4 regions of the Neobacillus sp. GCM10023253 genome follow, and region 3 is predicted to be linked to each of the others. Evidence: riboswitches for the same ligand, from Rfam matches in the RefSeq annotation. Region 3 holds a riboswitch; each other region holds the start of a gene.
The links. Region 3 has a riboswitch for lysine ahead of ACFPA1_RS11965 (ABC transporter substrate-binding protein). Riboswitches for the same ligand answer to the same signal wherever they lie in the genome.
Positions count from the first base shown of each region.

Region 1: linked by a shared signal. The riboswitch ahead of ACFPA1_RS16825 (aspartate kinase) and the one ahead of ACFPA1_RS11965 (ABC transporter substrate-binding protein) in region 3 are both predicted to bind lysine.
Region 2: linked by a shared signal. The riboswitch ahead of ACFPA1_RS12925 (amino acid permease) and the one ahead of ACFPA1_RS11965 (ABC transporter substrate-binding protein) in region 3 are both predicted to bind lysine.
Region 4: linked by a shared signal. The riboswitch ahead of dapA (4-hydroxy-tetrahydrodipicolinate synthase) and the one ahead of ACFPA1_RS11965 (ABC transporter substrate-binding protein) in region 3 are both predicted to bind lysine.

Region 1 is NZ_JBHSHV010000012.1:539,610-541,813, forward strand. Features, by position in the region: gene ACFPA1_RS16825 (aspartate kinase) at 1-1,113, opposite strand, end outside; lysine riboswitch at 1,217-1,394, opposite strand; gene uvrC (excinuclease ABC subunit UvrC) at 1,461-2,204, opposite strand, start outside.
Region 2 is NZ_JBHSHV010000009.1:35,817-38,020, forward strand. Features, by position in the region: gene ACFPA1_RS12920 (YitT family protein) at 1-435, opposite strand, end outside; lysine riboswitch at 706-895, shown strand; gene ACFPA1_RS12925 (amino acid permease) at 997-2,204, shown strand, end outside.
Region 3 is NZ_JBHSHV010000008.1:273,017-275,220, reverse strand. Features, by position in the region: gene ACFPA1_RS11970 (amino acid ABC transporter permease) at 1-555, opposite strand, end outside; gene ACFPA1_RS11965 (ABC transporter substrate-binding protein) at 653-1,447, opposite strand; lysine riboswitch at 1,516-1,700, opposite strand; gene ACFPA1_RS11960 (M20/M25/M40 family metallo-hydrolase) at 1,881-2,204, shown strand, end outside.
Region 4 is NZ_JBHSHV010000015.1:26,203-28,406, forward strand. Features, by position in the region: gene ACFPA1_RS18745 (sulfite exporter TauE/SafE family protein) at 1-220, opposite strand, end outside; gene dapA (4-hydroxy-tetrahydrodipicolinate synthase) at 422-1,309, opposite strand; lysine riboswitch at 1,422-1,602, opposite strand; gene ACFPA1_RS18755 (D-2-hydroxyacid dehydrogenase) at 1,818-2,204, shown strand, end outside.

The DNA of each region.
Region 1 (2,204 bases), on a different contig from region 3:
CTTTACTGGAATATTGCTGTTCGCAAGAACCTCAAACATTTTCGCAGCCACACCAGGATTAGAAATCATTCCGGAACCAACAATTGATACCTTTGCCAGTTTATTCTCAGCATCAAGCTGGTCATAGGCAAGTGTTTCTTTATTGTTTTCGAGCACATTTAAGGTTGGGATCCAATCATCGGTATGGATGGAAAAGGAGAGATTGGCTGCGCCCTCATCTGTTGTGCTTTGAATAATAATATCCACGTTAATGTGATTTTTGGCCAATGTCGTAAAAATAGTTGATAAGCTTGTTAATGAATTTCTAAGCCCTAAAACAGTAACCCGTGTAATTCCATCTTCAAACGCGACTCCGCGTACGACTAAATTTTGTTCCATCGTTGCTTCCCCCTCAATTACAGTTCCTTCAACCTTCTCCATGCTAGAGCGGACCTCAAGCCTTACATTATAATTTTTTGCAAACTCGACCGCTCTTGGATGTAGAACTCCCGCACCCAGATTGGCCAGTTCAAGCATTTCATCATACGATACTGATAATAATTTCCGAGCGTTCTTGACATAACGGGGATCCGTTGTAAATACCCCGGTTACATCGGTATAAATATCACATTTATCCGCATTTAGCGCAGCCGCCAACGCAACTGCAGTTGTATCAGAACCCCCGCGTCCGAGCGTAGTGATTTCCCCGACTTCAGTAACCCCTTGGAATCCGGCCACAATAACGACTTTTCCAGCATCAAGCTGGTTTTGAACAGCATCAGTGTTTATTTTCGAAATCCTTGCATTGCCGTGAACAGGCTCTGTCATAATTCCAGCCTGCCAGCCTGTAAAGGAAACAGCCTCCAGACCTTTTTGGTTTAAGGCCATTGAAAGCAATGCGATCGTTACTTGCTCACCTGTTGAAAGCAGCATATCCATTTCCCGCTTATTCGGCTGCTCGGATATTTCCTTTGCCATATTAACAAGCTGGTCCGTTGATTTTCCCATCGCCGAAACAACGACCACTACTTGGTTTCCACATTCCTTTTCCCCCCGCACACATTCTGCGACATTTAGAATTTTTTCAATGCTGCCAACGGAGGTTCCGCCAAATTTCTGTACTATTAAGCCCATGTCTTCCCCTTCTCTCAGTCATTCTTGTAAAAAAATAAAAAGCAATGGGAGCATATCCCATTGCTTTGAAAACACAAAATTAACATTTTCGCGTTAGTAGACAATGAAAGATAGCGCTCCAAGACAACGGTCTTGACAATCCGGCATTTTTTCAATGACGAACCAGCAAGGAAAATAATGAGTGTTTCCCAACTTCGGCGAACATTCCCTTTCAAAGCCCATCGTTGAAGCTCATCCTTCTCCGGGCCTTTACTCTTGAAGCTCGCACCTCTACCTTCACTTTACTTATAAAAGTGATAGTCTATTAAATTTTTATTCATTATAGCATAGTAATACTAGAGTGACAATTATTGTGACTGAAGTTTTTTTATTAATTCTTCTGCCACATTTTTGGGGATGCCAATCCCTCTAAATTCCTCAAGGGTTGCCTCTCTCATTTTCTTAACGGAGCCAAATTCCTTTAATAGCTGCTTCTTGCGTTTTTCGCCAATCCCAGGAATGTCGTCAAGTAAGGATTGGAATGCAGTTTTACCGCGTGTCTGCCGGTGGAAGGTAATCGCAAAGCGGTGAACTTCATCCTGGATTCGCTGGAGTAAATAAAATTCCTGGCTATTCCGGGCAAGCGCTACAATTTCTAATGGATTCCCATACATAAGCTGTGATGTGCGGTGCTTCTCATCCTTGACCAGTCCAGCAAGAGGAATGTCCAGCCCCAATTCATTTTCTAGTACATCGCGGACAGCTTCTACATGCCCCTTTCCACCGTCAATGATGATCAAATCAGGCAGCGGAAGCTCTTCCTTTAGAGCCCTCGAGTATCTTCGTCTCGTTACCTCTCTCATCGATTCATAATCATCCGGGCCTTCAACAGACTTAATTTTATATTTCCGATATTCCCGCTTGTTTGCTTTGCCGTCTGTAAAAACAATCATCGCTGACACCGGGTCTGTCCCTTGAATGTTAGAGTTATCAAAGGCCTCGATCCGGTGGGGCGTATATATGCCAAGCATTTCTCCAAGGTTTTCAACGGCTTTGATCGTTCTTTCCTCATCTTTTTCAATAAGAGAGAATTTTTCATTCAAGGCGATTTT
Region 2 (2,204 bases), on a different contig from region 3:
TCCGGAGAGGAGCACTCCGATTGGGAAGTCTTTCTTTCGGGAAACAATCATTCCGATGATATCAAATCCACCCGTTGAACCCGAGCTTCGAAATACGATTCCAACCCCTAGGCCGGTCAAAGCTCCGCCAAATATTGATGAGAGGATGGTATCTTTCGCGACAGGAAATACTGGCACTAAATAAAGTCCTAAAGAAATAACGAACACTGAAAAGATTGAATTAAAGATAAATCTTTTTCCCAGCATTTTATAGCCAATGATTAAAAGGGGAAGGTTCAACAAAAGATTAGCCACTCCTGTGTTTATGGGGGTAATCATTCCTATTATCATCGAAATACCGCTCATCCCGCTACTTAAAACCTCGTGAGGGATGAGGAAAAGATTGAATGCAGCTACAATTATAAAAGAGCCGATAATAATTCCAACCATCTGCATGAATATTTCTCCTGTCTTTCCACTATTTATTTAAAAAAATGATAACGATTCATAGCTAGGATGTAAACTAATTAATATATTTAAAAAACAATTAATTATCTGGAAATAGCACCCGAAAATTAAGTTGAATAATTATAAAAGCATATTACATTAATATTCATCTTACAAAAACCCCTAATCCCTCGTTTCCAATATATAATATTGACAAATTTATTAAAACGTATATACTCTAGTAATATATCATTCTTAATATTAAATCCTCATCAAAACCGATGAGGTAGAGGTCGCGGTTTTTATTAGTAAAATGGACGAAACGCAGAGATGTTTTTGACTCCGTTTGAAAGGAAAAGCTGCCGAAGTGTGTTTTTCTCTCTGGAGAAACATGCTGGGGCTGTCTCCGAACAGGAACAGAACTGTCACGTATAGACTTACCAGCTTTACGTGTTGAGCTATCTTTCGGAAGGTATGATGCGGGGTATATACAAATGCCGTCGAATCTGCTTCGAGGGCATTTTTTATTCCAAACTCCTTCCAATAAAAAAATTTAAAGGAGTCATAAACATGCAAACAGCGCAGGTAAGAAAAGACGAAATATACACTAGGCCCACGGGTCCAAAAAATGATAAAAATGAATTAAGACGGAGCTTAAAGTCCCGCCATCTTACAATGATTTCTCTTGGCGGAACTATCGGGACCGGATTATTTCTTGCCAGCGGCGGTGCTATCCATAGCGCGGGACCTGGCGGAGCGATTCTTTCATATCTTGTTATTGGCATTATGGTTTATTTCTTAATGCAAAGTTTAGCTGAAATGGGTGCCTACATGCCGGTAGCAGGAAGCTTTAGTACCTATGCTACGAAATTCGTGGATCCATCCCTTGGTTTTGCCCTAGGCTGGAACTATTGGTACAACTGGGCCATTACGATTGCAGCAGAACTTTCTGCAGTAACAATGATTATGAAATTTTGGTTTCCAGATTCTCCTTCACTATTGTGGAGCAGCATCTTTTTAGTTATCATGTTCTTGTTAAATTATCTTTCTGTTAAGGGATTTGGCGAGGCGGAATATTGGTTCTCATTAATTAAAGTTGTAACTGTTGTGATCTTTATCATTGCTGGTACGTTAATGATTTTTGGAATTATGGGAAATGAAGCAATTGGCTTTAAAAACTTTACAGTTGGAGATGCACCATTCCATGGCGGATTCATGGCCATGCTTGGAATCTTTATGGCAGCTGGATTTTCCTTCCAAGGAACTGAACTTTTAGGTGTTGCAGCAGGTGAAACAGATAACCCAGAAAAATCAATCCCACGTGCAGTAAAGCAAGTTTTTTGGCGAATTCTTTTATTCTATGTGTTAGCTATTCTTGTTATCGGTCTTATTATTCCTTATACAAATGAAAACCTTGCTAATGGAGATGTTGCTGTAAGTCCATTTACGCTTGTTTTCCAAAAAGCCGGAATCGCATTTGCTGCTTCTGTCATGAATGCAGTCATTTTAACAGCTGTTTTATCAGCAGGTAATTCAGGAATGTATGCATCGACTCGGATGCTTTGGGATTTGGCACGTCAAGGAAAAGCACCAAAATTTCTTGGTAAATTGAACAAAAATGGTGTGCCAGTTAATGCTTTAATTGTAACAGCATTAGTCGGAACACTTGCTTTTCTGGCATCCCTTTTTGGCGATGGTACAGTTTATGTATGGCTTTTAAATGCTTCAGGTATGTCCGGCTTTATCGCGTGGTTAGGAATTGCGATTTGTCATTATCG
Region 3 (2,204 bases):
ATAATTTTCCCCTTGGACGGTAAGGGCAGTGTTAAATAAGTCTGTTACAGAAATATAGGCAACTAGTGAAGAATCTTTTAAGCTGATAATGAACTGATTCCCCAGCGGCGGGATGGCTCGTTTGAAGGCCTGTGGAAAAATAATTCTGCGCATTGCAAGCGGGTAGGACATCCCTAGCGATCTTGCAGCTTCCATTTGCCCGCGGTCGATCGATTGGACAGCCCCCCTGAAAATTTCTGCTATATACGCCCCAGTATGAATACTTAACGCAAGCGCGCCGGCTGTAAAGCTGTCAAGGGTTAGAAAATTCGCGATTCCATAATATAGGAACATAATTTGAACGATTAACGGAGTCCCGCGGATAAGCCCAATATAAATATCAGAAATCCAATTAAGAAATTTGATAGAAGAGATTTTAAAACTGGCAAAGATGATTCCAATGATTAATGCAAATAGCAGAGAAATAATTGTAATGGAAATCGTCATCCATGAGGCTTTCAAGAAGGCAACACCATGCTCACTGAGGATGCCGATAATATTTTGCCAAAAAGTCATGATTTCATTTCTACCTCCTTTGAAAAAACGTAAGCCCCAAGCATGGAGCTTACGTTATCCAATTTTCCTATTTTGCGTCTTAAAGATGTGCGGGTGCTTACTTTTCAAGTAAGTTTTCGTTGAACCATTTTTTGCTGATTTTTTCGTAAGTGCCATCCTTCTGCATGTCGTCAATGGCTTTGTTGATTTTATCAGCAAGCTCTTTGTTACCTTCTGCAACCGCAACACTAACGCGGTCCTCATTTAGCAGGTTGCCAATCGGCTTGATTTTTAAACCTTTTTCGTTTTTCGCATTCAAACCGACGATTTTATCAGTAATAACGGCATCTAAACGGCCAATTGCCAAGTCCTGAAGAGCGTTAACATCAGATGGATATCCTTTTACTTGATCGGATAGTTCAAGGGCCATATCTTTCCAAGTGCTTGCCTGGATGACGCCGATTGTTTTTCCCTTTAAATCATCTTTTGAAGTAATATTACTGTTGTTCTCAGCCACAAAGATTTGGGCGCCGGATAAATAATATGGGTTTGTGAAGTCTACTTGTTTATCACGTTCAGGTGTTGCTGTCATACTTCCGATAATTGCATCGTATTTTTTAGCTTTTAAACCTTGGATGATAGTTTCCCATTGATTAGTCACAGGATTTGCCTTTACACCAATTCTTTTGGCAATCTCATTACCAATTTCTACGTCAAAACCAGTTAATTTGTCATCCTTCTTAAAGTTTAATGGCGGATATTGCCCGCTCATCGCAAACGATAGTGTACCCTCTTTAATTAGGCCTAAATCTTCACCCTTTGCCTGGTCTGTTTTAGCTGTTTCTTTCGATCCGCACGCTGCTAGAATCAAAAGTAATGCAGAAACTACTAATATCATAAGTTTTCTCATGATGCTTCCCCCTTTTTAATATAAAAAGCACCGTCCATGTGACGGTGCCTGACACCCTCATTAAAAGCTTTGAATTAGATAGTTCTCCACAATTCTCGTGAGAATTGTGACAGTTCTGCCCCATTTCGAGTACAGCCCCAGCCCTCTGAAAACAGTGATTTCAGAGGCTTCGGCGATTTATCCTTTTTCCTATTTTCATAGATTTCACTGAATCTCCAATAGGATACTAATATAAATCGCGACCTCTACCTCATCTCAAAAGCTTAAAGATGAGGAATTAATATTCTTTTCGCAATAATTAGTATAAGTAAATATTTATACATAATCAAGTATAAATTTACTAGAATATTTCCCCATTTGAAAAGACTTGACGAAAATTTGTTAATTGGTATACATTTTTCTACAATACTAATCTTAAAAAAAAGGGGTCAGAATGATGCTGCAATGCCGTGAGGATGTATTGGCATTCACGAACCAACTCGTGAATATCGAAAGTATTGTGAATACAAAGGGTGAAAAAACAATTGCCCAATATTTATATAAATTTATTTCTGCTTTTCCTTATTTTTCAAAAAATCCTTCTCACATGACGATGTCTCAAACCATTCAGGATGAACATGAAAGATATAATGTATTGGCATTTGTCAAAGGTACAAAAGGGAATAGCCGCCGTACGGTCATTTTGATGGGACATATGGACACGGTTGGAATTGATGATTTTAATCACCTAAAAGAACATGCGTGTTTTCCGGATCAACTA
Region 4 (2,204 bases), on a different contig from region 3:
GATACTTCATGAGTTTAAAGTTAATTGTTTTCTGTCTCCAATGCTGAATGACTCCAAACAGTTTGGTAATGGAGTTGTATACTAGGTCCGTTCCCACCGCAATGGAAGGCTGAATTCCGACCATGATGAGCACTGGGGTTAACAATGCTGCCCCTCCAACCCCTGTTAAACCTACCAATAACCCAACTAATAATCCCATTAATGCAATTCCTATGCTCATGTTGGGGGCCTCCTTCTTTTGTGACTAATTCCGAGTAAATATATGTGAATTATAGAGTTTGGAGAGGGTTTTGTAAACACTTTTCTGAATTTATTAAAGAAATATTTTTGCAGTGAGGATAGAGGGGAAAAGCAGAAATTAAAAAAAGCAGGACAAATCGAACGGGAGCCCGCTCGATTTGTCCTGCTTTCGGGTATCACTCTAAATAACTTCCAGTTCGCTATTCTGCAATAGGACATTCTGAAGTGTTCTGGTTTCCTCTTCGTTTAAAGGAATTAACGGCAAGCGCAGACCGCCGACATTGATCCCTTTCATATTTAGGGATGCTTTTACAGGTGCTGGGCTTGGTGCTGCAAATAAAGCTTTCATAATTGGCAGTAATTCACGGTGTGCATCAGCGGCGCCTGCTAAATCCCCATTTTTAAAGCGTGACACCATATCCTGCATTTCATTCCCGATAATATGAGATGCAACGGAAATCACACCAACGCCGCCAATCGAAAGCACCGGCAAGGTCATTCCATCATCACCGCTGTATAAAGAAAAGTCATCATCAGTTTGTTTAATAATTTCGGCCATGTCATCCAAGTGGCCGCTAGCTTCCTTAACCGCTACAATATTAGGAATCTGAGAAAGGCGGATGACCGTTTCAGCAGATATATTGACGACACTGCGTCCTGGAATATTATAAAGCATTACCGGAAGAGAAGTAGATTCAGCAATCGCTTTAAAATGCTGATACATGCCTTCCTGGGATGGTTTATTATAGTATGGGGCTACGAGCATAATGCCGTCTACAGCGACTTCTTCTGCTAGCTTTGTTAGACTGATTGAGGCTCTTGTGTTGTTTGAGCCAGTCCCTGCAATAACGGGAACTCTCCCGTCCGCAACTTCAACCACAAATTTAAATAAAGCCACTTTTTCCTCAGTTGATAAGGTAGGGGACTCACCGGTTGTTCCACAAACAACCAACCCGTCAGTACCATTCGCTAATAAATAATTTACTAAATCTCTCGTCGCATTAAAATCAATTTCGCCATCCTGATCAAACGGAGTCACCATTGCTGTTAAAACTTGGCCAAAGTACATAAATTTCACCCTTTTAAAATTATTTTTAAAAAGAGGTAAGGCCAAACGCAAAAAGCAGCTGCGGGAAGGGCCCACTAGCTGCATCAGAAACGTTAATTTTACAAGTTCCCCTGCGTGAGATAGCCCTCCATATAGTTTCCTATATGACAATTCTGTATTTATTCAATAACAGAACCAGCTCCCGGAACAATGAGATCCTCAGAAGCTTCGGCAAATTCCCCTTTCCGCCACCGTCAACGGGTCCCATTACCCTTGGATGGTTTACTGATGGTCTTTGCGCCTCTATCCTCACTTCATAAGGTATGAAGTAAGAAGTATGTAATTAAAATTAATATAACAGAATATTCCTATTTGTTCAAGGGGTTTTTATAAAAAACACTAAAATCGTATATTTATTGATAGTTATATAGCATGGGGAGGGCAGCAGAGATTAACAGCCCTACGATTTTTTTTGAGTTTTTTCCCAATTATCCTTAAAATGGAGTTAATGTTGAAGAGGTGAATTATTGTGAAAATCGAAAATATTTTAATTGTCAGCCCCATGTATCAGGAGCTTCGGGCATACATCCAAAATGCGGGCGTCCAAAAGAATATCCGTTATATCCCGGAGGATGAAGCCACTCAGGAGAATTTGAAATGGGCGGATGCACTTGTATCTTTTAATCTCAAATCGGATTACGATTACAGTCATTTAAAATGGGTGCACTCGCTCGGTGCGGGAGTTGACCGCTTTTTATATAAAAAGACCTGGGACGATCGTGTACTTTTAACAAGGACAGTTTGTACGTTTGGTCAAAGAATCGGAGAGTATTGTTTAAGCTACATATTAAGAGACTTACAATGTCACGAGGAGTTTCGGGAATTACAGCTACAGAAAAAATGGCAGCAACGGACT